Regions from separate parts of the Streptomyces sp. NPDC058008 genome, predicted to be linked through region 1. Evidence: riboswitches for the same ligand, from Rfam matches in the RefSeq annotation. Region 1 holds a riboswitch; the other holds the start of a gene.
What was found. Region 1 has a riboswitch for cobalamin ahead of ACFVS9_RS33190 (prenyltransferase/squalene oxidase repeat-containing protein). Riboswitches for the same ligand answer to the same signal wherever they lie in the genome.

Region 1 (14,699 bases):
TGCGCCGTCGTCCACCGTGATCGCCAGCTTGGTGGCGGTGCCGGAGGTGAAGGCGCTCTGGGCGACCCACTGCGGTGCCCCACCGGTCGAGGGCGTGGGGGGAGTGGCTGTGAAGCCGCCACCCGCGACGGCGCGGAGGCCGTCGATGGACGCGTAGGCGGAGGGTGTGGTGTCGCTGGGGAGGTATTTGAAGCCACCGCCAGGGTTGAACTGCTGGGCGATGAGGAAGTCGACGGGGGTCTTGCCCGCGGAGGTGAGGAAGTCGCCGGTCTGCGGGTTGATGCCGCAGGCGTTGAGGCCGGACACGGCCCAGCCGTTGGAGTCGGTGTTGACGCCGAACATGGCGTTGAACGCGCCGCTCGTCGGCACCAGCTTGCTCTTGAGGAACGCCTTGGCCTGTGCGATGTCGGTATCGGTGTTCGGGACCCCGGAGACGCAGAGCGCGGCCATCGCGGCCCCGGTCATGTCGATGTCGCTGGTGGCGGCGAGCTGCGTCGGGTTGCCCTCGGCCTTGCCGTAGTCCCAGCCGCCGTCATTGTGCTGGTTGGCGCGGATACGGGTGACGAGCGCGTCGCGAAGGGGCTGGGGCGTCCGCTGTGCTCCCGCTTGCGTCTTCGCTCCGCCGAGGGCGAGCGCGGCGAAGACGGTGCCGTTGAAATTCGCCGAGGGGCCGAAGTAACCCGGTTCGGCCGTCTGCCAATAGCCGTAGATGTCGGCGACGAGGTTGCGGGAGGCGGAGACGCGGGCCGGGTCGATGCCGGCCGCATAGGCGTTGAGCGAGGCCCGTTCGTAGTCCGTGACCACCGGAGTCGCCGACGGCCACCCAGCGGTCGCGAGCAGTGTGCGGTAGACGGATCTCGCGTTCTTCGTGGTGTCGCCCCCCGGCGTGACGTCGACGGCCGCAGTTCCTGCCGAGGCGAGTGCACTGAAGGCCCACTCGTTCGACAGACCGGCGCCCGCGTACGAACCGTCCGAGGCCTGGAGGGACTTGAGATAGGCGACACCATTCGTCTTCGAGGTCGCGATCTGGGCCGGCGTGGCGGTGGCCGCGGCCGGCAGAGCACTCAGGCAGAGCGCCCCGAGGGAAAAGGTTGCCGTGAACGCCAGACGAGGGGAGATCGACATACGGGGCATGGCCTGCTCCTGGGATGAGGGGCGTGTCGACCAGGCCCGGCCTCCTGCCTCGGTGCGGGCAGCAGTGGGCAAGGCCGCCGCCCGAACGCGTGGACCGGCTTCCTGTGGTGCACCGCCGCCATGGGCATTCGGGCTCAGGACGGCCCTCTGCCGTCCCACACCGCTGCGCGTCAGCCCCGGACTCTCACCGGGTTCCCCCACGTGGCAGCCCAGGACGCTACCCCAGGCGGCCGAGTCCTGCCAGCAGTCCCGCACGATCCCCTGTGTGCGCTGCGCTACGGCTTCTTGACGCCATGTGAATTCACGTGCTCCAATCCGCCTGTTAAGCACTGAGTTCCAGGGGAAGCCGGTCGAAATCCGGCGCTGACCCGCAACCGTAGGCCCGGCATCGCCGGGCGAGCCGGATTACCTGGGGCCTGATCTGCAGCGATAAGCGCCGTCGCGGACTACGGCGTGGACGACCGGCCCCACCCGCCACGCATCATGCGGTGAGGGCCCCTCAGCCACGTGCGTGTCCCCACGGAAACAGCACGAGGGGGCAGCGGTGGGGACCGCGGAGCGAAGAGACCGGCAGCCGGGGGGCAGAGCGTTCCTGTCCCTGATATCAGTGGCATTCCTGTTGCTCACCATGTCCGTGACACTCGTCACCGTCGTCACTCCGGCCGCAGCGGACCCCGTCGAGGACTGCACGGGCACCAAGGGCGCGGTCGTCGCCGTGGACTTCGGCCCCTTCGGCGGCGAGGTGGAGCGCGGCTGCGACGCGACGCCGACGACCGGCTACGAGCTCCTCCGCGAGGCGGGCTTCACCACCGAGGGCACCGAGCACGACGGCCCGGCCTTCATCTGCCGCATCGGCCTCGGTACCGGCACGCAGTACCCCACCACGGACAAGGAATCCTGCGTACTCACCCCGCCTGCCACGGCCTACTGGTCGTACTGGATCGCATCCCCGGGACAGAAGAAGTGGACGTACAGCCAGTACGGGGCCATGGACCGCAAGCCGAAGGACGGCGACGTCGACGCGTGGGTGTTCGGCGGCACCGACATCGGCGGGACCACCGGCAAGCCGACCTTCACCCCCGACGAGGTACGCGCGGGCGGTGGTACCGAGCCCCCCGACCCCGGAAACCCGCCCACGGTCCCGGCCGGTGAGATCGACGTCGCGGCTGCGGCTGCCTGGGTCGGCGGCACGCTCCAGGACGGCGAACGCGTCGTCGGCGAGGGCACCGACGCCCCCGACTACCTGCTGACCACCGAGGCGGCCTACGCTCTCGCCGCCGGCGACGGCGCGAGCGCCACCCTTGACAAGGTCACCGCCTTCCTCGCCGCTCACACCGGCGACTACGCCTACCCGTCGGGGACGGACCAGGCCCCTGACGCGACGGCCGCTGCCCGGCTCGCGCTCGTCGCCGAAGCGACGGAGGCCGATCCCCGGGACTTCGGCGGCCACGACCTGATCGCCGCCCTCCTGGACAACGTGTGCGCAGCAGGTCCCGACGCGGGCGAGCCAACTCCGGGATGCACCGCCAAGGGTGACTTCCGCAACGCAACCTACGGGGACGGCCAAGCGCTGGCCCTACTGGCCCTGCTCCGCGCCGGTGCCGTACCTCCGGCGGAGAGCGTCGAACGGCTGATCCAGTTGCAGTGCGACGACGGCGGAGTCACCGGCATCCTGATCCGTCCCGGCGAGAACTGCGACGGCGACCCCGCCACCACCGGCCTCGTGGCCCTCGTGCTGCACGAGGTCAGCGGGCAGGAAGCCGCTGTGGCCAAGGCCCGCGCCTACCTCAAGAAGGCTCAGGGCGAGAACGGCTCGTACCCCGGATACACCGGAGCCACCACAGGCAGCGTCAACGCCACCGCGTACGCTGCTCAGGCGCTCCGCGCCCTCGGCGACACCGCCCACGCGGACGCGGCTGTCTCCTGGCTCTCCCGGGAACAGCTGGACGGCGGCGGCTTCGGCTTCGAGGAAGGCGCGACCGACCCGGCCCTGTACGCGACGGGACCCGCCGTGCTCGCCGGCGCGGGCACCGATCTCGCCCGGCTGACGACGAAGAAGCCCGATCCGACCGGTCCGCCGACGACCGGACCCCCCACCGACGACCCGACCCCTCCCGCCGGTGAAGGCCCCGACCTGAAGAAGGGCGTCGCCTACCTCACCAAGGGCACCAACCTCAAGCAGGGGCAGTACTACACGGCTGGTCCTGGTTCGGCCCGTGCGGACTTCGGACTCACCATCGACGGCGCCTACGCACTGGCGGCCACCGGCCTGAACGACGACAAGCTCCGGGGCATCGTCGACTTCCTCGACGAGGGAGGCAAGGACGGCGATGGCAGGACTCTCCAGGACTGGACGGGAACCGGCACCGAATACGCGCTCGGCGGTTCCCTCGGCAAGGCCGCCCTGCTCGCCCAGGTGGTGGGCCGAGACCCACGTGCCTTCGGGGGCCAGGACCTGATCACCGCTCTGGAGAAGTCCGTGTGCACCGGGCCGAGCGAGGCCCCGGACCGCAGCTGCGCCGCCAGGGGCGCCTACACCTACGCCCCGTCCGTCTTCTCCCAGTCGCTGGCGATCATGGCCCAGGTGCGGGCCGGTGAGAAGAACGCGGCGGGCGAGCCGATCGCGTATCTGGAAAGCCTTCAGCACGACAGCGGCGCGTGGCCCAGCCTGATTCCCGCCACGGGCGACTCCGACGTCGACTCCACCGCCATCGCGGCCATGGCCTTGGGCCTGGCCGGAGGCGAGAAGGCGGACAAAGCCGTCGACAAGGCCCTGTCCTGGATCGCGGGCAAACAGCTCTCGGACGGGGGCTTTCCCGGCGCGGCCGGCAACTCGGTCAACTCCGCCGCCCTCGCGGTCCAAGGGCTCTCGCTCGACGCGAAGCGGTACGCGGCGGAGATCGCCAAGGCCCGGAAGTTCCTTGCGGGCCAGCAGAACACCGACGGTGGCTTCAACGTTGCCGAGGAGGGCCAGCGCGGATCCGATCTGCGTGCGTCGACCCAGGCGGTCAGCGGAACAACTGGGGTCTCCTTCGGCACTCTGGAGCGCAGTCTGACCGGCACGGCGCCGCAGCCCGTGCCCAGCCCTGACGCCTCCACTCCGACGATCATCACTCCCGGGGACACAGCCGGCGGTGCAGGCGGCATCGTCGACACCGACGGCGGTGGTGGAGCGTTGGCCTCCACAGGTGCGCAGGTCGGTGCACTCGTCGGCCTTGCGGCCCTGCTGGTCGCCACGGGGTGGCGCACGGTCGTCGTTGCCCACCGCCGTGCGGCAGGAGGACGGATATGAGGGCCCCCTCATGGCGCCGAGCCGTGCGAGCGCCGTCCGCGCTTCTGCTGTCGGCTGCCGCGCTGACGGCTACCGCCCCGTCGGCGGCAGCGGATCCGCAGGCCATGGGCCGGTGCACCACAACCTCAGGAGTCGTCCTCGCCGTCGACTTCAGCCACTGGGGCGGCCCGGTCTACCGGTCCTGCGGCACCACACCCACGACCGGATACGAGCTCCTCAACCAAGGCGGCTGGCGTACCACCGGCACCGGACACGACGGCCCGGCCTTCATCTGCCGCATCGGATACAGCGGCCACAAGAACGGCAAGCAGTACCCGACACCGCAACAGGATGACTGCGTCCTGACTCCACCGGCCTCCGCGTACTGGTCCTACTGGCACGCCGACCCGGGGGCGAACTCCTGGGAGTACAGCCAGCTCGGCGCCATGCTGTACAAGCCGAAACCCGGCAGCGTCGACCTGTGGATCTTCGGTGGCACAGACATCGGCGGGACCGAAGGACGTCCGCAGCTCACCCCGGACCAACTGCGCGCCCACAACACCCGGCCGACGGAAGACGTCGGAAAGCCCGCCTCTACCGACCGGGCCCCCGCGCTGCCGCCAGGTACCGACACGGGACCGAAAGCCCCCGAGCCGAAGACGCCCGCACCGTCAGAACCGGCCTCCAGCTCGGCGAAGCCGTCCAGGAGCCCGTCGCCGACAGCATCGGCCTCCGAGTCACACAGTCCGCCCCCGACCGCCACCGCCACTCAGGGCACGGAGACGCCGGGCACCCGGACCGAGGTCGTCGACGCGGCCCCCGCTGCCGACGCCCGGCACGACGCGGGTTCCGTACTGCCCGTGGTGATCGGCGGTGCGCTGATCGTGCTGGTCGGCGGAGCGGGTGTGTACGCGGCCCGACGCCGGCCGGAGTAGCCGAGGTGCCGCGAACCACTTCCCAGGCGATCACGCCCGTGTCCGGAACCGTGCCGGACACGGGCGGACGCCGCCTGCCCCGAACCCTGCATCCGGTCGCCTGGTGGATCTGGGCCCTGGCCCTGGCCACGGCGGTGAGCCGCACCAACAACCCGCTGCTGCTGTTCCTCGTGCTCGCGGTTCTCGGGTACGTCGTCACCGCACGCCGTACGGAAGCTCCCTGGGCACGGGGCTTCACGTACTACCTCTACCTGGCGCTCACCGTGGTCGCGATCCGCGTCGTCTTCCGCGCCGTCTTCGCCACCGGCATCACCCCCCACGACCACTTCCTCTTCTCCCTGCCCCACATACCGACACCCGACTGGTACGCGGGCATCCAACTCGGCGGCCCGGTCTCGCTGGAGGCACTGCTGTCGGCTGCCACCGACGGCCTGCGCCTGGCCTGCATGCTGTGCTGCATCGGCGCCGCCAACACCCTCGCCAACCCCAAACGTGCCCTGCGCGTCCTGCCCGGCGCCCTGCACGAACTCGGCGTCGCTGTCACCGTCGCGATCAGCGTCGCTCCCCAACTCGTCCAGAGCGTGCAGCGCGTCGCCCGAGCGCGCAGACTCCGCGCCGGGAGCAGCCAGGGCCTCAAGGCCCTGCGCGGCATCGTCGTGCCTGTTCTGGAGGACGCCCTCGAACGCTCTCTACGGCTGGCGGCCGGGATGGACTCACGGGGGTACGGGCGCGCAGGCACCGCCACCCCACGCTCCCGGCGTGTCACCGGTGCGCTCATGCTCCTGGGCATGTGCGGGCTCTGCGCCGGGGTCTACGGACTTCTCGACGCGACCACGCCCGCGTTCCTCGGCCTCCCGGCCATGGCCGCAGGCGCCGTCCTGTGCGTGGCCGGGCTGCGGCTGGGAGGACGCAGAGTCACCCGCACCACGTACCGCCCCGATCCATGGCTGGTGCCGGAATGGGCCGTCGCCGGGGCCGGAGTGCTCTCCGCCGTCCTGCTCTTCAGCAACATGGGCTACCACGCCGCCGAACTCAACCCCTCCATCTACCCCCTGACCTGGCCCACCCCGCCACTGGTGCCGACCCTCGCGATCCTCCTCGCCGGAACCGCCGGCTTCCTCGCCCCTCCACCCGCGCAGCCCCGCCCGGCCGTCGTCCCGAAGCCACGCGCCGAGAAAGCCGAAGCCACGTGATCACCTTCGACCAGGTCACCGTCCACTACGACGACGCTGCCGAACCCGCCCTCCGCGAGGTCGACCTCACCATCGAGGAGGGCGAGCTCTGCCTCGTCGTCGGCCACACCGGCGTCGGCAAATCCACCCTCCTGGGAGCCGTCAACGGGCTCGTGCCCCACTTCACCGGCGGAACCCTCCACGGCCGCGTCACCGTCGACGGCCGGGACACCGCCCACCACCCGCCCCGGGAACTGGCCGACGTCGTCGGCGTGGTCGGACAGGATCCCCTCGACGGCTTCGTGACCGACACGGTCGAGGAAGAACTCGCCTACACCATGGAGCAGTTGGCGATCCCGCCCGTGGTCATGCGTAAACGGGTCGAAGAGACCCTGGACCTGCTGGGGCTCGCAGACCTGCGCCACCGCGCGCTGCACGAGCTCTCCGGTGGCCAGCAGCAGCGCGTGGCCATCGGATCGGTCCTCACCGCGCATCCACGTGTCCTCGTCCTCGACGAACCCACCTCCGCCCTGGACCCGACGGCGGCCGACGAGGTCCTGGCGGCCGTCACCCGGCTCGTCCACGACCTCGGTGTCACCGTCCTCATGGCCGAGCACCGCCTCGAACGAGTCATCCAGTACGCCGACCGTGTGGTCCACCTGCCCGGCGACGGCCGCGTCGTGCACGGGCCACCCGCCGAGATCCTCGCGACATCCTCCATCGCCCCGCCGATCGTGGAACTCGCCCGTACCGCCGACTGGCACCCGCTGCCCCTGTCCATCCGCGACGCCCGCAGAGCCGCTGCTCCGCTCCGTACCAGGCTGACTCGGGCAACTCCCGCCCCGCTACGCCCGGCCCCACCGGCTGACGGCCCCGCGCTCCTCACCGCCCGTGGCGTCACCGTCAACCACCACGGCGTCCCCGCCGTCCGCGAGGTCGACCTCGATCTGCGAGGCGGCGAGATCACAGCGCTGATGGGCCGCAACGGCTCAGGTAAGTCCTCGCTGCTGTGGGCGCTGCAAGGTTCCGGTCCACGCAGAGCCGGACACGTGCGCGTCACGGGCACCGGGACGGTGGCAGCGAGCGACCCCCATGATCTGTCTGCGGCTCACGCGCGCCGGCTCGTCGGCCTCGTCCCGCAGACCCCGGCCGACCTTCTCTATCTCGAGAGCGTCAAGCAGGAACTCGACCAGGCGGACAGCGAGTCCGCAGGCGCGAGCGGAGCCCCCGGGGCGCGGGAGATCCTCGACCGGCTGGCTCCCGCGATCGCCGACACGACACACCCCCGGGATCTCTCCGAAGGCCAGAAACTCTCGCTCGTCCTGGCGATACAGATGGCCGCCGCGCCCCAGGTCGTCCTGCTCGACGAACCGACTCGCGGGCTCGACTACCGGGCCAAGGCAGCTCTGACGGAGATCGTCGCCGCCCTCGCAGAGGAAGGCCGTACGGTGGTCATCTCCACACACGACGTCGAGTTCGTGGCACGTACCGCGGACAGGGTCGTCGTCATGGCCGAAGGCGACATCGTGGCGGACGGGCCGACCACCGAAGTCATCGTCGCCTCACCTGTCTTCGCGCCGCAGACGGCCAAGATCCTGGCACCGTTGCCCTTCCTCACGGTGGACCAGGTGGCCACGGCTCTTACAGCGGGCGACTCCGGGGATCGGACGTGAACGCCGCCGCAGCGGCGACCGCGATCCGGCTCAACGTCCGCGTGTCGCTCGTCATCACGCTGGCGGCGTTCGTCGGGGTAGTGGCCTTCTTCTGGCCCTTCGTCGTGGCGCCGGGAAAGCTCGGCTCGAACTACGCACCGCCGCTCATCTTCGGAGCCCTCCTCGTCCTCGTGTTGTGCGTGGTGCTCTCCGAGATCGCGGAAGGAGGCATCAACTCCAAAGCCCTTGCCATGCTCGGCGTACTGTCCGCCGTCAACGCGGCGCTGCGCCCTCTGGGCGCCGGAACCGCGGGTATCGAAACGGTCTTCTTCGTCCTCGTCCTGGCGGGACGCGTCTACGGGCCCGGCTTCGGCTTCATCCTCGGTTGCACCTCACTCTTCACCTCCGCGCTGATCACCGGTGGAGTCGGGCCGTGGATGCCGTACCAGATGTTCGGCTGCGCCTTCGTGGGCATGCTCGCGGGATTTCTGCCCCGCGCCACCGGCCGCCGCGAAGTCCTGATGCTCGCCACCTACGGATCGCTTTCCGGCTATCTCTTCGGCTTCCTGCTGAACCTGTCCTTCTGGCCGTTCTCCCTCGACCCCGACAGCTCCATCGCCTACCTTCCCGGCTTGCCGTTCACCGAGCAGTGGCAGCGCTACCTCGCATTCGACCTCGCCACCTCCCTCGGCTGGGACACCGGGCGGGCTGTCACGAACTTCGTCTGCATCGTGCTGGCCGGCCCCGCAGTCCTCACCACATTCCGACGTGCCGCCCGACGCGCCCGCTTCCGGGCGCCGGTTCGTTTCAGCACTTCCCGCCCGACGCCGCCGCCGGACGGGAAGTGAGGCCGGTCGGCAAGCGTGCCGTCCGGGCACCGAATCAGACCTCGGTGCCGTGGGGGTGGATCCTCAGCAAGTAGGTGTCCATGATCCACCCGTGTGCGGCCTGTGCCTCGGCGCGTACCCGGCGGATGCGGTCAAAGACCTCGTCGAGAGGCCCGGAGACCAGGATCGCGTCGGGGGTGCCGACGTAGGCACCCGCAGTCCGGGTTGTCCCCACAGCCGCTCCGCCGGGATGGCCTTCAGCCCCTTACGGAGCAGGGCCGACCAGCCCCTGGACCTACAAACCGCTCCTATCGGCGGCGATGGAGGGAATCGTCCCCGGCTACCTGCCGGCGAGAACCACCGAGGACCACGGCACCCGGGAAGGCGCCACAGCCTGCGCCGGCATCGACGCGCCCTCGCCGCTCTCGCCCGCGACCCCCGTCCGGTGGCAGCCGGCAGCGCCGACGAGAACGGTCTGCGGCGTATCCCGCACAGCCCCGAACTCCTCACCGCCCAGGCACATGGCTGGAACAGGTCCGGCAGACCCAGTTCATGAGGTCGGTAGAAGTCGTCACCGCGCACCACCAGAGCGCCGCGCAACTCGGCAAGGGCCTCGGCCGATTCTCCGGAACCCCCATGCCGTCGAGCGCGACCAGGGCGAACCCCTCGCCCTGGACCGCATCACCCTGTCCGGCCCCGCGCTTCTCCTGGACGCCCCGCTCGACGCCCTGCGCGGACCACGCCCTGCCGAGCACGTGTGGCACGCCTCGGTCCGGGAACGCCCCCGGCGACCGGCTTCTCACGGACACGGAGTGGGCAACCGTCGCCGCCAAGATGGTCGCCGCCGCGGGGATCGCTCCGCACGGCGACGGACACGGCTGCCGGTGGGCGGCCAGGCCGGCCGCGGTGTCACCCAGCTCGGGCGTCGGCGCCACCCACCGCACCAGCATCCCGCATGCCGCGTACCGAGGGCTCAACGCCCTCGGCCGGGCCTCACGTTCGAGGACCTGCACCGGCTGTGCCTCCACGAGTCCAACCCGCGCATGCTCACCGAGGCCGCCACCGTCCTCGGCGCACCCAACGACCGGGTTCACAGCATCAGCTCCACCGTCGGCGCCCTGGCCGGCATCTCCGCCTTCGCCCTCCTCGAAGAAGCCCCCGACACCCACCCGAACACTCCGCACGCCCCGGACGCTGTGGTCTGCGCACTGATCGGCGACATCGCCGGCTCCGTCACCGCCACCCACATCTCCCTGCGCCACCAGCGGCCCACTTCCTGACCGCGCTCGCTCCCGTGGGGCGCGGATCGTCTTGCCTCGTGCAGACCCGCCGATCAAGCCGCAGGGCCGAGGTCTCCCGAGAGGAGCGTTTGGACGATCCGAGGCCGGTCCCAGAGATCCAGGATCTCGTTGGCGATGGCCACGACGGGCAGGTGGTCCTGCTCCCGCACCTTGATGGCTGCGGCTTTCAGGGTACGTGGGACGGCCTCGGCGTCCAGGAGTAGGCGCCATTCCTGCGCGCCGAGTTCCAGGAACTCCAGTCCTGGTAGCCCGGCGACCTCCAGGGGGTCAGATAGCGTGCCGGGCAAGGCGGTGAGAGTGCGCAGATGGGGCAGGGCCCTGAGGGGCGCCAGGCTGAACGGTGCGCCGTGCCGGAAGCCGATGGTCAGGACCTCCAAGTCGGGATGGGCGGCTGCCTGGATGGTCTCCAGGCCTCCGATGCCGACTCTGGCCACCGGAAGGGCTTCTCCACAGTGTTCACGGCGTTCCTTGCGCATCCGGCCAAGGACGAAATCGGTAAGGGAATCAGCCACCAGCTCGGCACCGAGGCTCTGCTCGTGATCGATCAGAATGACCTGCCCGAAGTGTCCGGCGGGGCCGGGAGTCAGGTCGACAGCGAACTCGTCGCCGCCGTTGCTCCCGAAGGTGATCCACCCCGGCGAGCCGGCCAGGCTCTGCACCGCTGCGTCCGGCCCGCCGCTTACCGCACGCTTTGCGCCGGGGTCCCAGCCCAGGTGGCGTACCGTTCCGTCGACGCTGCGCAGATGTTCCAGTCCGGAGGCCTCGCAGCCGATCGCCTCGCCGGCCCGGTCTGCCTCCTCGAGGTCGAAGTCGTCGTCCGAGTACACACGGGTGACCCGGTAGAGCACCTTCATCTCATCGGACAGCGTGACCCCGAGGCGTGCTTCGGCGGCAGCGATCTCCTCTTCCGTCGCGCCGGTGGAGTCCGGCAGCCGCTCGCGCAGCGTCCGCTCCAGCAGCTCCGGGTTCGCCGAAGGCGCCGGTACCGCCCGGAACGCGGGATTGGGGCGACGGCGCCAGGGCTCGGGAAGGACACCGTCGGCAAGGATGAGCACTCCCAGGTCCGGGTAGCCGCAAGCCGGTTCCACGACTGGGGTAGGCCAGACCAACCCGAGCGTGGCCCTTCCGTCCGGGTGGACCTCTGCCCTGAATGCGATCTGCTGAACTCTGCCCTGTGCGAGTGCCCGCTGTATGTCCTTCACTGCGGTCCGCGCCGTCGAAGACATCGGCCCTCGATGGGCAAGGCTCGTGCCGTACTGACCGATGCGTCCCGCGACGCGCGCCGGGCGGTCGGCACGCCGCTCCGTGTCATCGGCCAGCATGAGCCGCAGGACAGGCTCCCAGGTCACAAAGTCCGATACCGACGACAAAGGGGGTCTCTGATCAACCATGCGCTGACCGTACGCGGAGCCGCTGACAGAGCAGGCGCCGGACCGCAGCCCACAACATCCCCGGTGAAAAGGCATGGGCGCTGCCCTGCGGGCTATCTCGAATGCCCAGCCAGGCCAAGTGCGGCGCTCAGGGGCCAAGTGCGGCGCTCAGTCGCAATGACAGGAACCTCACGAATCACGAGCTACAGCTGCCGTGACTGTTCACCAGAATTGACGGCGCGGGGCCGCCGCCCGTCATCGCGGCAGCCCGCCGCCTAACCGCCCCTCTGCTACAGCCAGCGAGTGCGCCCGAAGCACCGTGCGGGCCAGCTCTTGTGCGGGGATCTTGCTGGTATCGACCTTGAGGTCGTACCTGGCCTCATGGGCATGAACCGTCCGCAGGTGCCCCCTCGCCAGGCCCGCCGGATTGCCGCGTGCCGCCTCCCGCTCCTCCAGCACATGGACCGGGCAGTACACCCCAACGAGATAGACCTCTACGCCCGAGAGCGCCTGGAACCAGTCCTCCAGCAGATCGGGAGACAGCAGCATCTCGTCGACCACGACGTTGCAGCCCTTGAGCGCCAGCTTGGCAACCGACGCACAGGCGGCGGCAAGTATCCGGCGGCCGACGTTGCCGTACCGGATGCTGATCAGCTGACGGCCGTCCTCGTCTTGCTCCGACCGGTCGTAGCGGAACCCTTCGAAGCTCAAGAGCCCGCCGCGGCCGCCGGCCCACTTCTCCGGCACCATCGAGAAGAGCGTGTCGATGCCCCAGTACAGGTACGGCTCATCGCTTTCTTCCTGGATCGCGCGGGCCAAGGTGGTCTTACCAGCACTTGATGTGCCGTTGAGAAAGATCACGTGACCCGGGCGGTCATACTGCACAGAGGCTCCCATCCGACCAACATATCGGGCCCGATCAACGACGGTGCAGCCCTCCGACGCAGGAACCCGGCCGAGCTCGCTCGCCTCGGCGGCGCGGTCACCGCTTGCGTAGGTCCAGCGCTCCCCAGGCGAGTTCCGTGCACCAGTTGTCGGCGTACACCTGCACCTTCGCCCGGTGGCATGAACTGCACCTTTCCTTGGAGCACCTCGATGCTGGCGGGTCAAGGAGACAGGTGCTGTCATGGCTCGGGTTCCGGTTCAACTTCCTTGACGTGGCCGCTTTCTGTTGCAGGTTCCGCATCTCGCTGTCGATATCCGCGTTGCGCTATCGACTGGATGCCGGGTCTGACGTGACAGGCGAACTGACAGGTCAGGAACGTCACCCGTTCGGCCAGGCCTCTTCTTCTCGACCTTCGGGCGCGATCTGCCGCAGCTTCGCGCCGTGGAACATCCACACACGGAAGTAGACCTGCTCCTGGTCCATCACGAACAGCTGGACGAACTCGGGGTGCTTCCAGACGATGCGCTCGACATGCGCCACCAGACCGGCCAGGTCGGCGTGGTTGAGCGCTCCGGCGTAAACGTCGCATTCCGGGTACTTGCCGCCACCCCAACGCGTGTCGCTGCCGGTGGTTTCGTTGAGCGAGCCGACCCAGCCGACAGCGCAGGAACCGAAGCCTCGCCGCATGGCAGACGTCTGCAACCACCGGCTCAGTTCTTCGGCAGCCGGTCGATCATCCGGCTCGACGGAGATCATGACGTTGGCGACGTGACTCATGTCAGGATTCAACACAATCACGGAGCTTTTCCAACCTCACGCTATCCAAGTTTTTGCATCATGCTAGCCAGATCAAAGACACCGGACGAGCTCCTTCAAGACTACGGTGTACCTCCGCAAAAATAGGGGAGATAATGAAACTGGAGGAAGCCTTAAATGCGACAAGGTAGACCATCTGATCAGAGTGGGCGGATTGCGAGGCTGGTCTTTCGGCTACGAAGACGGAATCTCCCTGGGAATGACCAAAGAGGTGCGCGAAAGCGTTTCTCGCGACACGGAAACCCTGGAGATTGAGATTTTCAAGGGCGGAGATGGAACAAACTTCTTCCGGCGAATGAAGAACGGTAGACGCCTCGAAGCTTTCGAACCGAGAAACCCGATCGATGTCTTCGGCGATGGACCCTTCCTCATCTCGGAAGTAATGCGGGAGAAGTTCCAGTCTGATAGAGAGGGCCGACGGGCCATAATCGACCTCACCAACGCCATCTCTGAGAACTACGGCATTACAGTCGACAGGGGAGTTCTCAAAAGGGCCCCTTGTGACAGCGGCTCTCCGAAACTGATCCGAAGCTCACGGGGCTCGTACCGCGCACAGGGAGGCGCGGCAACCCAGGCGGCCAAGCCGGAGACCGGCGCCAGCACTCCGCAGGTGATGACCACCTGACGGAACCCGAGGGTAAGCCCCAGGTCAGCACTGTCCACACCAGGCCCGTCAGGACCGCACCGCCGACCACGGCGACGGTCAGGACCATCGCTGTTTGGCACTCAGGTGTTCGTTGGCGTCGCTGATGCGGCTGGCGGGGCGCATCAGCGTCAAGATTGCGTGCCACAGCTTTGGTCCTCTCGCCTGTCAGGCTCAGCGAGCGACGCTTCGATCAGTGTTACGGCAGCCGTCCTCTCCATCAGAACGACGGTCACGCCGAACGGGTCGGGGTGGTCCAGCTTCGTCGGGGTTAGGGAGAAGTTCACCGCGGCCTGGGTCGGCGACACCAGCTCGCCGCCGGAAAAGTAGAGCGTTTTCAGGTATCTGGCCCGATAAACGTTCTGCTGGCTTTCTGAGGGTACGAGGGAAGATGAACTCGGGTCATATCGGGGCCGGTTGGAGGAGTTCGCCGGGGAGGTGTTCGCGCCTTTGGCGCGTGCTGACCAGCGAGTGATGAGCGGGCTGTATCTGCGGGGCCTACTGTTGGAGGGCGCCGGAAGTCGATACAGCCGATGGCCGGACGCCTTGGGGGCTCCGCGGTCCACTCCAAGGCCCTAGACGGCGGGGAGCGTCATTCCAATCGCGCGGTACCCCCATCCGCTTCCGGTGGTGGCCGGCCTGCTCTGTTTGGTGTGTTCATGGCCAGACGGGAGCGTGGGCGTTCCGGGGCT
Region 2 (14,699 bases), on a different contig from region 1:
CCTCGCCGTGAACAACGCCGGCATCGGCGGCCCCGCGCAGACCACCGGCGAGTACGGGATCGAGGACTGGAACAGGGTCGTCGCCACCAACCTCAGCGGCGTCTTCTACTCGATGCGCTACGAGCTCCCCGCCATCCTGGCGGCCGGAGGCGGCGCCGTCGTCAACATCTCCTCGATCCTCGGCACCAACGGTTTCGCGAACTCCCCGGCGTACGTCGCCGCCAAGCACGGCGTCGTCGGCCTCACCAAGACCGCCGCACTCGAGTACGCCGCGCAGAACGTGCGCGTCAACGCGGTCGGCCCGGGCTTCATCGACACCCCGCTGCTCCGCAACACCGACGGCCCGGCCCGCGACCACCTGATCTCCCTGCACCCGGCGGGACGCCTCGGGACGTCGGAGGAGGTCGCCGAGCTCGCCGCCTTCCTGCTCTCCGACCGTGCCTCCTTCATCCACGGCAGCTACCACCTGGTGGACGGCGGCTACTCCGCTTCCTGACCCCCGAGTGGCGCGCCGCCACCACGGGAGTGACAAAGGAAGTACGGAGAACGAAGGAGAGTCATGAAAGCCGTCCAGTACCGCACCATCGGCGCCGCGCCCGAGGTCGTCGAGATACCCGAGCCCGTCGCGGGGCCCGGCCAGATCCTGCTGAAGGTCACCGCCGCGGGTGTCTGCCACTCGGACATCGCCGTGATGAGCTGGCCCGCCGAGGGCTTCCCCTACGAACTGCCGCTCACGCTCGGCCACGAGGGTGTCGGTACGGTCGCCGCGCTCGGTGAGGGCGCGGTGGGCGTCTCCGTGGGCGACTCGGTCGCCGTCTACGGCCCGTGGGGATGCGGCACCTGCGTGAACTGCGCGGAGGGCCGGGAGAACTACTGCCTGCGCGCCGCCGACCTCGGCATCAACCCGCCCGGCCTCGGCAACCCGGGCGCCATGGCCGAGTACATGATCGTCGACGACGCCCGCCACCTGACGCCGATCGGCGACCTCGACCCGGTCAAGACGGTCTCGCTGACCGACGCGGGGCTCACCCCGTACCACGCGATCAAGCGCTCGCTGCCGAAGCTGCTGCCCGGCGCCACCGCCGTGGTGATCGGCACGGGCGGTCTCGGCCACGTCGCCATCCAGCTCCTGCGCGCCATGACCGCCGTACGGGTCATCGCCCTCGACGTCACCGAGGAGAAGCTGGCACTGGCCCGGACCGTCGGCGCCCACGAGGCCGTCCTGTCCGACGAGAACGCGGCGGCCAAGGTCCGCGAACTCACCGGCGGTGTGGGCGCCAAGGTCGTCCTCGACTTCGTCGGCGCCGAACCGACCGTGAAGACGGCCGGAGCGATGGCCTCCGTCGACAGCGACGTCACCATCGTCGGCATCGGCGGCGGGCTGCTGCCCGTGGGCTTCGGAGTGCTGCCGTTCTCGACGTCGGTCACCGCACCGTACTGGGGCTCGCGCAAGGAGCTCGCGGAGGTCATCGAGCTGGCCCACGCCGGTGCGGTCGACGTCCACGTCGAGACGTACTCCATCGACGAGGCCCCGCTCGCCTACGAGCGGCTGCACGACGGCAAGATCAACGGCCGCGCGGTCATCCTGCCCAACGGCTGACCGCCCGCGGCCGCCTGTCCGGGCGGCCGAGTGCCGGAACCGACTCGCCGGGACGCCCGCGGAAGGCGCCCCGGCGAGTCGTCCGCGTTCAGGGTCCCGGAGCCCCGACGGGGTCACCCGGCCCCGGGGCGGCGTCAGCGCCCCGGAGCCCCGGATCCCCCCACCGGGGCCCTCACGGCCCCGGTGGGCCTCAGGAAGCAGCCGCCGCCACGTCGCGGGTCAGCCGCACGGGCTCGGTACCGGACGAGCTGTGCCGTTCCGCCCAGTTCTCCAGGGCCGTGCGGCAGGCGTGGTCCAGGTGGTGCATCCCGGAGAGGTCCAGGTCGATGGGCCGGTCCTTGGGCAGGGCCTCCAGGCTGTCGAGTATCTTCGGCAGCCGCAGGAAGGTCGCGTTGCCCGAGAGCCGGGCCTTGACACGGTCGCCCCTGCTGTCGACGACCTCCACCTTGATGTGCGAGGCGTCCCAGGCCGCCTTGGCCACGGACAGGGCCAGGCCGGCGAGGACCCCCTCGAACATGTTCACGGTCACGATGGCCACGGCCGTGACCACCAGGATCAGCGCCTCGCCGCGGTGCTCACGCCACAGCGCCACGAGCGGTCGCAGCGGGATCAGCTTCCATCCGGCGTGGATGAGGATGCCCGCGAGGGCGGGCAGCGGGATGAGCGCCAGCGCCGACGGAAGCAGCGCCGCGAACAGCAGCAGCCACACACCGTGCATCACCCGGGACGCCCGGGTCCGCGCGCCCGCCCGCACGTTGGCCGAGCTGCGCACGATGACCGCGGTCATCGGCAGCGCGCCGAGGATCCCGCACACCGTGTTGCCCGCGCCCTGGGCCATCAGCTCCTTGTCGTACTGGGTACGCGGTCCGTCGTGCAGCCGGTCCACCGCGGCCGCGCTGAACAGGCTCTCCGCGGAGGCGATCAGGGTGAAGGCGGCGATGGTTCCGAGCAGGCTCAGGCTCGCGAGGCCCCCGAACTCGGAGAGCGCGGGGACCTGGACGGCGTCGAGCAGCCCCTGCACCTGGACCGTCTCGACCGGCATGTCGAACGCCAGCGAGGCCAGGACGGCCAGCACGACCGCCGCGAGTGCGCCCGGAACGGCCCGCACCCGCTTCGGCATCCTGTTCCAGCCCACCACCACGGCTATGGTCGAGGCGGCGAGCGCGAGTGAGGCGAGAGCGGCGGGGCTGGACACGGCGTCGGCCAGCAGCCCGGGGATGCCGGTCATCTTGCCGGTGCCGGAGAGCGGAGCCTCGACGCCCGCGGCGGCGTAGAGCTGCCCCGCGATGAGGACGAGGCCGATTCCGGCGAGCATGCCCTCGACGACCGAGAGGGAGATGGCCCGGAACCAGCGGCCCAGCCGCAGGGCGCCCATGCCCAGTTGGAGCAGGCCCGCCGACAGCACGATCACCCCGAGCGCGGGCAGACCGAACGTCTGGACCGCCTCGAAGACGAGCACGGTGAGGCCGGCGGCCGGCCCCGACACCTGGAGACTGCTGCCGCGCATCAGACCGGTGACGAGACCGCCCACGATGCCGGTGATCAGACCCAGCTCGGCCGGGACGCCCGAGGCGACGGCGACGCCTACGCACAGGGGCAGGGCGACCAGGAAGACGACGAGAGACGCGGCGAAGTCCTGCCGCAGGTGGGGGTACTTGCCGAGAAGATCCATGGGGGCCCTCATCCCGTGCGGAAGGGGGCGGAGCGCACGTCGCCGGGCGGGGGTGCCCAGACGGCCGTGTCGCTGGTGTGCAGTACTTCTACCGCAGGGTGATCGACGTGGGATCGCATGCCAGTGGTTCCTCCTGGCGCGCCGGAGTGCGGCGCGTCGGTACGCGTACGAGAACTGGGGCCTTGAGGGCACGTCGGCATGACCCCCCGTCGACGGGTCCGGTGGGACCGCGGGCAGGGGGTGGATGTGCGCAGTGCCTCGGGTCAGCTCAGCAGCGGAACACCTGGAGCACGGGGACCGAATGGGCGGCCGAGGATCTGGAGGTGTGGAGCGCGTCGCCTCGCGCGGCGACGGCCGCCGGCGGGAGCATCCCGTCGGCCTCACCCGTCACGGCGGAACGCGGCGGCGCGTCGAGGGGCGGAACGGTCGCGGACCGATGCCGGTCGCGCTGGCGCAGGAGGCCGTTGGGCTCCGCCCCGCGGTCGTGGGTGCCGCACGTGACGTACGCCGGGTGGTGGTTCTCCGCGCCGGTCGCACGCGGAAGTCCGTCCGCACGCATTCCCGGAGCGGCGGTGTGCGCGTGTGCCGACGAGGTGCCGGAGTACGGGGCCAATAGGAAGCCCATCAGGAACGCGAGCACGAACCGGACTGCCGCTGCGCGCACCTTCACCTCCCGCTGGATCCATCCTTCCTTCCGGACGCTAACAGGCTTGAGGGCTTATGGAGTTAACCCTTTGTGAAGAGTCCGAAAGTAGATGCCGAAGGAGTTGAATCGTTCGCTGCGCACCCTGTGGCCTGCGCATGTGCTCACGATCTGTTCTCAGTATTCGAGACTGCCGGCGATCGTGTGGCATATGCATATGCCCTTCGGGAGGCGTCATGCATATTCGTACAATGGTTCGGCTTAAGGGGGCGTGTTAACACCAGGTAAAGATGGCCGGGAAATGCCGGACCATTGCCGTGCGCCGTACGGGCTCCGCCCCGCGCCCGCGCGTGGACTTCGCCACCTGAGGTGAACACGGCGATATTCGGTGAGTGAGTGGCGCGGGTCGCCCCGGGGGCCTGGAGTGGTGTCGTCCCTTCGTTCCGTGCGGGAACGGACGGCGTCCCCTGAGGGGGTTCTCCCTGCCCCCGGGGCGTCAGCCGTCGGCCGGTGATCCCTCGGCGCGGGCCGGCGCGGCGAAGCCCGCCGCGAGCTGCTCCGGGGTACGCGGCCCGGGTTCCGCATCGGCCAGCAGGCCGTGCGCGCGCAGCAGCCGCGTCGTCGCGACGCCCCACGGCAGGCGCAGCCCTGCCTCCCGCAGGAGCTCGGTGCGGGACAGCACCGAGGGCGCGGGACCTGCGCGGACCCCGGCCGGGGTGAGGAGCGCGGCGTCGTCCGCCCAGCGCAGGGCGAGATCGACGTCGTGGGTGGCCATCATGACGGTGGTGCCGGCGTCGCGGAGGGCGCCGAGCGTGTCGAGCAGGCGTTCCTGCCCGTCCGGATCGAGCCCCGCGGTCGGCTCGTCGAGGATCAGCACACGGGGCCGCATCGCGACCGCACCCGCGATGGCGGTCCGTTTGCGCTGTCCGTAGGAGAGCAGATGGGTGGGGCGGTCGGCCAGGGCGGTGATGTCGAGGGCGGTCAGCGCCTCGTCCACCCGGGCGCGGACCTCGGCGTCGGGCAGGCCGAGATTCAGCGGCCCGAACGAGACGTCCTGCGAGACGGACGCCGCGAACAGCTGGTCGTCCGGGTCCTGCACCACCAGCTGGACGGTGGTGCGCAGCCGGGTGAGCCCCTTGCGGTCGTACGTGACGGGGCTGCCCTCGACCGTCAACTGCCCGGTGCGCGGGCGCAGTCCGCCGCTGAGCAGACGCATCAGCGTGGTCTTCCCGCTGCCGTTCCGGCCGAGGAGGGCGAGCGCGCGCCCCTCGTGCGCCTCGAAGTCGAGCCCGCTGAGCACGGCGGGACCCTCCTCGTACGCGAAGGACGCGTCCCGCAGGGCGAGCAGCACGGATTCGCTCATGACAGCGGCCTTTCCAGGGCGAAGGTCAGGGCGGTGAGCGCCACGAGCAGCGTGAGGCTCACCGCCACGAACCGGACGGAGACACGGGCCTCGGGCACCAGGACACGCAGGGTGCCGTCGTAGCCGCGCCCGGCCAGCCCCGACTGGAGGCGCGCCGCGCGGTCGAAGGCCCTGATGAACGCGGTGGCCCCGAGGCCCGCCAGGGACCGCCAGGCGGCGGCCCGGGTGGTGTGCCCGAGCCGGGCCGCCTGCGCCTCCCTGATCCGGCGCATCGAGTCGAGGAGCAGGAAGCTCATGCGGTACGTCACCAGGGCGACATCCACGACGGGCGCGGGCACCCCCGCCTTGACCAGGCGCGGCAACAGGTCGGACATCGGGGTGGTGAACGCGAACAGCAGGACCCCGAGCGACCCGGCCGAGGTGCGCAGCAGCAGTTCAGCGGCCCGTACCGGCCCCCCGTCCGCAAGGGTGACGAGCCCGCCGGGCCCGCCGACCTGCACGAGCAGGGTGGCGGCCCCGGTGACACAGAAACCCAGGGGCACCTTGTACGCCCGCCACAGGTGGCGGGCGCTCACACCGGCCGGCCCGAGCAGCACCGCCAGGGCGGCGGTGAGGATCAGGGCCGCCCCGGGCCAGGGCGGCAGCGAGAGGGCGAGGACCGTGAGCCCCAGACCGAGGACGGCCTTGTCCAGGGGATGGCGGCGGCGCCAGCGACTGCTGTGCGCCGCCGCGTCGATCGGCAGCACGTGCGCTCAGGTCCTTCGGGCCGTCGCCCCGCCGGCATCACTGCCGGCGCCGCCGCCGTCCTGTCGCGCGATGGCGCGCAGCTCCCCCTGACGGCGCCCGCGCCGCAGTCCGAAGTAGTAGGCGAGGACACCCGCGCCGAGTGCCGCCTGCAGGGCGAACAGGGCGGACTCGATCTCACCGGACGGCGGTTCGTACAGCGGGGAGAACCAGGGTTCGTAACCGGGATCGATCTCGGTGATCGCCGTCTCGGCCTGCGCGTCGGAGCCGCTGAACGGCTCCTTCTCCCCGTCGCCGAGGCCGAGGGCCAGAGGCAGGACGGCCAGCGCGGCCACGACGAGCAGCAGAAGCGCGTTGATCTTCGTGTTCCGGGTCATCCTCGTGTTCATCGGGCCACCGCCTCGGTCTCCGCCGCGGACTTCGCGGACCGGTCGCGCCGGCCCGAGAGGAACACGCCGAGCCGGGTCAGGTCTCCCTTGCTGGACTGCACGAGGAGACGCATCACCAGCACCGTCAGCAGCCCCTCGCTCACCGCCAGCGGGATCTGCGTGACCGCGAAGATGGAGCCGAACTTGCCGAGCGCGCCCAGGAATCCACTGCTCGGGTCCGGGAAGGCGAGCGCCAGCTGCACGCTGGTGACGCAGTAGGTGGACAGGTCCGCGACGAACGCCCCGAAGAAGACCGCCACCATCAGCGGAACGCCGTACCTGCGCAGCAGTCTGTAGACGGCGTACCCCGCCCAGGGCCCGACGATCGCCATCGAGAAGACGTTGGCGCCGAGCGTGGTCAGGCCGCCGTGCGCGAGCAGCAGTGCCTGGAACAGCAGGGTGATGGTCCCCAGGACCGCCATGATCGGCGGGCGGAACAGGATGGCTCCCAGCCCCGTACCCGTGGGGTGCGAGCAACTCCCTGTCACTGAGGGGATCTTCAGCGCGGAGAGTACGAACGTGAAGGCCCCGGAGGCCCCCAGGAGGAGCGTGCTCTCAGGGTTCTCCCTGACCTCACGCGTGAGTGACCGGACTCCGTGGACGACGAACGGCGCGGACGCGACACCCCAGGCGATCGCGTGCGCCGGAGGCAGAAAACCCTCGGCTATGTGCATGACTCGGCAGACCCTCTCCAGCACCTCGTGGATGGTTGAAGCGCCTTGGCCGGTCTCCTGGCTTACGGGTGACACCGCCCGAACTCCGCCTTCCCGGGTCACAAGGACCCAGTGGCTGCCCGCGAGGGCCGGAGCCGGACTTCCCGATCACAGTGGCGAGGGCCGCACCGGCATCACACCGGATTTCCCGTTCACCAAGGCGAGGTGACAGTAGTGCCGGGCGGGGGGCGAAGACAAGCGGCACCGTCCCAGGTCCGTGCGGGGCCGCGTGGCTCCCACCTCAGTCCTCGCCCTCCGCGAGCCCCTCCCCGGCCACTCCTCCCGCGTCACGGAGGTAGGGCACGATCTGGACCGGGCAGTGGGAGTGGTGCAGCAGCGCGTGCACGACGTGGCCGAGTCCCAGGACGGACACCCCGCGCCGCTCATGGCTCCCCATCACCAGGAGCTGGGCGTGCCGGCTCGCCTCCACGAGCGCGGAGGCGGTCGACCGGGCCTCGACCACCTCGGTCCGCACGGTGAGGCCGGGACGGCCTTCGCGGATCCGGGAGGCCAGCGCCTCCACGGGCCGCTCACCGGGGTCCGCGTCCCGCCCTGCCTCGTCGTGCGGGAGCTGCCGGGCCCCGAACCGGGCCAGCAGGTTCCGGACGCTCACCAACCGCAGAGGGCTGTCCCAGGCCAGCGCCTCCTGTCCGGCGCGTACCAGCCACCGGGCGTCGTGCTCGTCGCGCACGGCAGCGGTGACCGGCGCGCCGTGCGCCCGCGCGGTCTCCCCGCGCACCACGACGACGGGCGCGGGACTGCCGACGACGACACCCAGGCCCACCGAACCCAGCACGAGGGGGCCGAACCCGCCGGCGCCCCTGCTCCCGACGACGATCGTGCCGCTCGGCCGGACGGACGCGTGAAGCGCCGCAACCGGCTTCCGGCGGCTGAGCTTGACCGTGACATCGAGCTCGGGGAACCCCTGCCGGACCTCCGCCGCCGCCTCCGCCAACAGGTCGCTCCCGGCGGCCCGTACGTGCTCGGACGTCTCGTACGAGGCGAACCGGTCCAGGCGGTCCAGATCCAGGGCGTGCACGAGCACCAGACCACGCCCGTGCCGCATCGCGTCGGCCGCACCCCAGAGCGCGGCGGCCCGGGCGTGCTGCGACCCGTCGACCCCCACGACCGTCCTCGAATCGTGCGGGGCCTCGGACGGGCGTGTACGCATCGCCGCTCCTCACGCTGCTTCGGTGTCCGCACGTTCCATGCTGACACCGCCGGAGGGAACGCGGCCAGCGCAGGGGCGCCGACCAGCGCGTATGCGGCGCGCGGCCCGGGACGCGCGTCACGGACCACCCGGCACGGCGGCGCGCGTTCCCGTCCTGACCCGTCTCGTGACGCGCAGCGCACAGCGCACGGAGCCGTGGGGAGGCCGGGCGACCGGCCGGCGCGGGCCGTGCCGTGCCGTGCCGCGGGGTGGGTAATGTCGGAGAGTTGTGTGCGGCGGATGAAAGTGTGAACTTCGTATATGCGGTGGGTGCTAGCCTCCCTGCGGTCATGATCGAACGCATACGGGGGAGGCGCGCGGTGGGTTACGACGACTACCGGATCAAGGCCGGCATGACAGGCCAGGCCCTGCAACTCGACGACGCCGGCACGGAGATGGACCGCGTCAGCTCGGCCGTCAAGTCCCGCACGACCTACTCGTACGCCGAGGCGGGGGGCAGTGACGCCGCGTCGGCGATCAACGCGTTCGTCAAGGCGTGGGAGGCGGAGGCCAAGACCCTCGCCGCGGCGTTGCACGAGCTCGGCGGCAAGGTCCAGTTGGCCAAGAAGGAATACCGGGGCTCCGACGGCCTGGTGAGGATGGGCGTGGACAGCGTCTCCGTCGGCGACGAGAACGCTCGCGCCGTCCCGCCCGCACGGAGCGGGCTGACCTCGGCCCTCTCCAGTTACTGAGGCCGGGCCGGTGTCGATCTTCACCTCCCCTTTCGATTCCCCCGCCCTGCGCCTCGGCTGGCTCGCCGGCCTGTCCAAGAAGCTGCTCGGCGCCGGGAGCAAGAACGAGGTCCTCGACCTGATCGACGACGCCCTCTCGGTGCCCCGGCCAGGGGGCGACCAGGGCGTGCTGGAGGGCCTGGCGAGGCTCTACCTCGGCCAGGTCGGCAGCGTCGGCAGCGTGTTCGACCAGGTCGACCGGGTGGGCCGCAAAGGCCTTCCCGAGGTCTGGGCCGGCGACACGAGCGTCCTCGCCGCCGACGCGGTGAACGCCGCCGGGCGTTCGGCGACGCAGATGAGCGAGGCGTTCCACGGCGCCGCGAAGGTGCTGCTGACGCTCGGCGACGCGATAGGCGCCGCCCAGCGCAAGGACGAGCAGGGCCGCGGACAGCTGCTGGAGCAGAAGAAGATGCTCGGCGGCAGGGACGGCTTCTTCGACGACCTGCACGAGAACGACGAGGAGGAGTGGGACCGCAAGAACGCCGCCCACTTCGGTTCCTACGCGGTCGACCTGATGCACGAAGCCGTCTCCGAGGCGCAGGAGGCCACCCGTGTCGCGGCCCGGGACCTGAACAAGTGGGCCGCCGAGGCACGGGCCGGGAAGATGGGGACCAGCGAACTCACCGCCGTCGACAAGCTGATGCTCGCCGACACCGGCGTAGCGGGTGCCGACCCCGAGCTGAACGAGATCCTGAAGCCCGCCGAACTGGAACGCGCGTCGAAGCGCATGGACGAGCTGGACCTCGACGACGAGATGGCCATGGAGCGGATGCTGGCCCGATCGGACAACCCGCAGGAGCGGGCCTATCTGATGAAGGCCCTGGCCGCCGGACACAGCGTCGCCGACATCGGGGAGTTCCAGGACAAGATCCACGGCAAGGACGCCGACTGGATGCGCCGCCACCTCACGCCGGTGGTCACCGCCTCGGACAGCATGGACGACGAGGGCCTGGCACCGAACGGTTCGAACAACAACACCGACCACGCCACCTTCAACGGGCAGCGGTGGGTCCAGGGCGGCGACGGCTCCGAGGGCACCTGCGTGGCCTCGTCCACCGTCACGTCCCGCGCCATGGTCGACCCCATGTACGCCCTCGAACTCACCGGCGGCCCCGACGGCCAGGAGGAGGACCCCGAAGCCTTCAAGCAGCGCCTGGTGGCCGAACAGCACCGGCTGCACACCGAAGGGGACGGCGGCGAGAACTGGGGCGGCATGGGGCCGGAGGGGCAGGAACGGATCAACGACACCGCCGTCGGCAGCGCCACCGGCACCGACTACCAGCGCCAGGACCTGAACAGCGCCGCTGACCGAAGGGCGGTCCTCACCGAGGTCGAGAGGTCGGTGGCGCAGGGGCACCCGGTGCCGGTCGACGTCTCGGGCGAGAAGGGTGCCCACGCGATGACCATCATCGCCCAGGAGGGTGACATGCTCCAGGTGTACAACCCCTGGGGCTCGACCACCTGGGTCAGCGAGGACGACTTCATCAACGGCCACATGGGCAAGGCTTCCCACAGTGAACTCCCCAACGCGTACAGTGTCTATCTCCCCCGGTAGCAGGGGCGGTGCCGTGCTCGCGGCGGCCGCGCTCCTCGCTCTCGCCACGGGCTGCGGCCCCGGCGCCGACGAGCCGGCCGGCTCCGCCGGCACCACGAGCCGCCCGGTGAAGGACACCACCATCAGCGCCGAGCCGGGCGAGCGTTTCACGCTCACCGTCGACCAGAACGTCTCCACCCGCGAGTACTGGTACCTGGTTGACCCCCAGCCCGACAGCTCGGTCCTGGTCAGCCGCGGCCAGGACGACACGTCGGACTCCGGGGACGACCCGATGGCCGGTGCGGGCAGCCGGCTCACCTTCACCTTCGAGGCCAAGGGCGAAGGGACCACCCGGTTCACGCTGCTGCACTGCACCTTCACCACCTGCCAGGGCAACACCTCCACGCTCCCGCCCGGGACGACCGGTCCCTCCGCAACCCCGGACACGGGGGCTCCCTCCCCCTCCCCGGCTCCCGAGCGCATCACCTACACCGTCACGGTCGGCTGAACCGCAGCGGACCGGTCGGCCCAGACCAGATACCCGAGGCCCCGCCATGAACGACGCCCCGCACCCGCCGGACCGCACGGACGACGAGCTGGCCCGGCTCGACATCACCGTCCTGCTGCGCTACGGCCTCACCGCCGGGCCCGGCAGCCGGCGCACCGCCCTGTTCGGCGACGGCGCCGTCGCCGCGGCCGTCGTCCTCGACCGCCTCGGTACCGAGCCGCGCTCGGTCGCCTTCCTCGCCGACACCGTGCGCGCCGGCGGACTCGCCCGCGCCGCCGAGCTGCCCGAGCCCGTGCCCGGCCGCGAGGCGGCCGTGCTCGTACGGGAATGGCTGAGGTCCGGCGCCGAGATCGTGGGCGGGATCGCCGCCGACGACACCGCGGCCACCTGGCTGCGCGCCGTCGCGACCGTCATCGAACTGAAGCAGCTGACCCGGGCACGGGGCCGGAGCACCTGATCCGGACACCCGGTCCGGATCGCGGGCGGCCGGGGCGGGACCGCGCCACGGCCGCCCGCCACGCGCCCGATGTACAGTGAAGAACGCCCTTGACCTGCAAGAAGCAGGCAGGGAGCCGTCTTCTAGGAGTGCTGAATGCTGCGCACCATGCACAAGTCCAAGATCCACCGGGCCACCGTGACCCAGGCCGACCTGCACTACGTGGGCTCCGTGACGATCGACGCGGACCTGATGGACGCCGCGGATCTGCTGCCGGGCGAACTCGTGCACATCGTGGACATCGACAACGGTGCCCGCCTCGAGACCTACGTCATCGAGGGGGAGCGCGGATCCGGGGTCATCGGGATCAACGGCGCCGCCGCCCACCTCGTACACCCCGGTGACCTGGTCATCCTCATCAGCTACGCGCAGGTCGACGACGCCGAGGCGCGTGCCCTCGTACCGCGTGTGGTGCATGTCGACGCCGAGAACCGCATCGTCGCCCTGGGTGCCGACGCCTCCGCGCCCGTGCCCGGTTCGCGCACCGAACGCAGCCCGCACGCCGTCCCCGCGCGGAGCTGATCCGCTCCGGGAACCCGTGGTGGGAGCGCTTCCCGGGGCGGGAGTGACCGAGGGTACGTATGGACTCGGCAGGCGAGGGCAGCCGCACGGGGAGACGGTGGAGATGAGATCCACTCGTCCGGATCCGACCCACTCGTCGTGCTCGTCGCAGTTGGAGGACCGAGATGACCCATCCGAATCCCGACCCCGTACCGCCCGTGCCCGGGCCCCCGCCCATGCCGGGCCCGACCCCCGTGCCCTCCCCGCCGCCCGTACCGCCGGGCCCCGTGCCGCCCGGCCCCGCGCCCGACCCCATCCCGCAGCCGCCCGGCCCGAACCCGGAGCCCGTGCCCGAGCCGGAGCCCTCGCCCCAGCCCGCGGGCTGAGCACGGGGTCCTACGGCTCCGCGCGCAGTGCCCTGAGCGCGTCCGCGTGGCGCAGCCCGCTCTCCGCCGCCACGGAGTCCAGCGACTGCGCCTCCCGCACCAGGGCGAAGCGCAGGCCGTCCGTCGCCCCGGCGAAGCCGTACACCGCGGGCCGGGGCAGGCTGTTGTAGGCCCAGGGGGTGGAGAAGTAGTACGCCCCCGTGTCGTACAGGGCCACGAGGTCGCCCTCCCGCAGTTCGGGCAGCTCACGGGCGTGGGCCACGACGTCCCCGGCGAAACAGCACGGTCCCGCGATGTCCTGGACCATCGGCGGGCCGCTCCGGGGGCGGCCCTCGCCGTCGAAGGCACCGACCCGGAGCGGCCAGGCGTCGGGCATGAGGACGGTGCGGGTGGCGACCTGGGCCCCCGCGTGGGTGAGCGCGATGCGGCGGCCCCCGGCGTCCTTCGTGTACTCGACGCGTGCTCCGATGAAGCCGTTCTTGGCCAGCAGGGACCTGCCGAACTCGGTGACCAGCTCGTAGCGCCCGTCGAAGAGGCCCGGCGCCGCCGCACGGAGCGCGGCCACGTAGTCCGCGAAAGCGGGGCGGACCTCGTCGTCGGTGAAGTTGACGGGCAGCCCGCCCCCGATGTCGATCCCGGTGACACGGCGCGCGCCCAGCACCCCGTTGATCTCCTCGGCGAGCCGGTACGTCTCCGCGATCCCCTCGGCCATGAGCTCCAGAGGGCAGCCCTGCGAGCCGACGTGGGCGTGCAGCCGGGTCAGCCACGGGCGCTCCGCGAAGGCGCGGACGACCCGCTCCCTGGCACCGGGATCACGCAGGGCCACACCGAACTTCGACATGGCCGTGGCCGTGCTCATGGCGCCGATGGAGCCGCCGCCCACCTGCGGGTTCACCCGCAGCCCGAGGACGGAGGGAGAGCCGGGGGAGCGGAGCTCCTCGATACGGCGGAGCTCACCGAAACCGTCCGCGTTCACCGCGACACCCAGCGCCAGGGCCAGCCTCAGCTCGTCGCGGGTCTTGGCGGGCGAGTCCAGCACGATCTGCGCCGGTGCGAACCCGGCCTCGACCGCGAGCCTCAGCTCGCCCGGACCGGCCACCTCGCAGCCCATGCCGCAGTCGGCGAGCAGCCGCAGCACCGGGACCAGCGAGGCGGCCTTGGCGGCGAAGGTGTGCAGCACCCGGACGCCCGGTTCGGCGGCGAAGGCGTCCCGCAGCGCGTCGACGGAGTCGCGGATGCCGTCCGCGTCCAGGAAGCCCGCCAGCGGACGCTGCTCGCCCAGCATCCCCTGTGCCACCGCGAGGCGGAGCGCCTCGGCGAATCTCGCCGAGCGCGGTGTGCGCGGGGGGTCCCCGGTCTCCGCGGAGGCCGGGGCCGGTGTACGGCGGTCGTCGTCGATGGGAGCCTCGCAGGTCGGAGCTTCAGGCGATGAGAGGGACGACGGCCTCGGGGGTCAGCATCCGGAAGGTGAACGCCTGGTGGAAGTACAGCCGGATGCTCGTCGCGTCGTGGTCCAGGTAGCCGATCGACAGGTCCTGGCCCAGGCACAGCTCGAAGTCGCCGCCCCGGGTGGACAGCAGCACCCCGCCCGCGACGGCCGGTGCCCACAGGATGGGCTCGTCGAGCTGCCGCGCGAGATGGGTGGCGACCGGATAGCCGTGGTCGGAGGTCTCGGTGGCCTCCGTGTAGGCGTCGGCGCCGAGCAGCAGCCGGTACGGCCCGTCCACCCCCGCGAGCCGCAGCCGGGTCAGGGCCTGGCTCACCGCCGTCGGATAGTCCCGCGCGTCGGAGGGCAGCGGCAGCGGCGGGTGCGAGGAACCGTCCCGCAGGCCCGTGATGCCGGCCGCCGCGTACCCGTCGATGACGGCCATGTCCTCCGCGAACGCACAGGTGCGGGCCGCGTCCTTGACCGGCTGCCAGTCGCTGTCGTCCGAGCCGCGTTCCACGTCGTCGACGGCCGCTCTCGTCACCGTGAACGGCACCCGCCACTCGATGACCGGGGTCGCCGTGCGGGCCCGGGCGATCACGTTGGGGGTGGGCGGGTCGATGTCCCGCAGGTGCCCGTCGCCGATCGCGGACAGTTCAGGCCCCTGCGGGTCGCTGACGTCCACGACGCGGCGGGCGGCCACGTGACGGCTGAAGGTGCGTCTGGCCTCTTCCTCGATCTGGT

Region 2: it holds a riboswitch for cobalamin, as region 1 does, so the genes downstream of both, ACFVS9_RS08485 (energy-coupling factor ABC transporter permease) here and ACFVS9_RS33190 (prenyltransferase/squalene oxidase repeat-containing protein) in region 1, are expected to answer to the same signal.

Annotation. Positions count from the first base shown of each region.
Region 1 covers NZ_JBHVQX010000052.1:2,417-17,115, reverse strand. Annotated here, with positions in the region: gene ACFVS9_RS33195 (hypothetical protein) at 1-1,134, opposite strand, end outside; cobalamin riboswitch at 1,257-1,332, opposite strand; cobalamin riboswitch at 1,421-1,569, shown strand; gene ACFVS9_RS33190 (prenyltransferase/squalene oxidase repeat-containing protein) at 1,763-4,426, shown strand; gene ACFVS9_RS33185 (hypothetical protein) at 4,423-5,340, shown strand; gene ACFVS9_RS33180 (energy-coupling factor transporter transmembrane component T) at 5,346-6,533, shown strand; gene ACFVS9_RS33175 (ABC transporter ATP-binding protein) at 6,530-8,185, shown strand; gene ACFVS9_RS33170 (ECF transporter S component) at 8,182-9,012, shown strand; partial or broken gene ACFVS9_RS33165 (precorrin-6A synthase (deacetylating)) at 9,047-9,205, opposite strand; gene ACFVS9_RS33160 (hypothetical protein) at 10,035-10,271, shown strand; gene ACFVS9_RS33155 (SMI1/KNR4 family protein) at 10,325-11,683, opposite strand; gene ACFVS9_RS33150 (chloramphenicol phosphotransferase CPT family protein) at 11,918-12,559, opposite strand; gene ACFVS9_RS33145 (squamosa promoter-binding protein 15) at 12,927-13,325, opposite strand; gene ACFVS9_RS33140 (DUF6461 domain-containing protein) at 13,432-13,989, shown strand.
Region 2 covers NZ_JBHVQX010000006.1:224,755-239,453, reverse strand. Annotated here, with positions in the region: gene ACFVS9_RS08520 (SDR family NAD(P)-dependent oxidoreductase) at 1-496, shown strand, start outside; gene ACFVS9_RS08515 (NAD(P)-dependent alcohol dehydrogenase) at 560-1,600, shown strand; gene ACFVS9_RS08510 (SulP family inorganic anion transporter) at 1,791-3,272, opposite strand; gene ACFVS9_RS08505 (hypothetical protein) at 3,541-3,936, opposite strand; gene ACFVS9_RS08500 (energy-coupling factor ABC transporter ATP-binding protein) at 4,412-5,278, opposite strand; gene cbiQ (cobalt ECF transporter T component CbiQ) at 5,275-6,024, opposite strand; gene ACFVS9_RS08490 (energy-coupling factor ABC transporter substrate-binding protein) at 6,031-6,399, opposite strand; gene ACFVS9_RS08485 (energy-coupling factor ABC transporter permease) at 6,408-7,124, opposite strand; cobalamin riboswitch at 7,154-7,338, opposite strand; gene ACFVS9_RS08480 (universal stress protein) at 7,405-8,334, opposite strand; gene ACFVS9_RS08475 (hypothetical protein) at 8,664-9,065, shown strand; gene ACFVS9_RS08470 (peptidoglycan-binding protein) at 9,076-10,659, shown strand; gene ACFVS9_RS08465 (protease inhibitor I42 family protein) at 10,673-11,146, shown strand; gene ACFVS9_RS08460 (hypothetical protein) at 11,193-11,603, shown strand; gene panD (aspartate 1-decarboxylase) at 11,739-12,164, shown strand; gene ACFVS9_RS08450 (diaminopimelate decarboxylase) at 12,540-13,826, opposite strand; gene ACFVS9_RS08445 (family 1 encapsulin nanocompartment shell protein) at 13,951-14,699, opposite strand, start outside.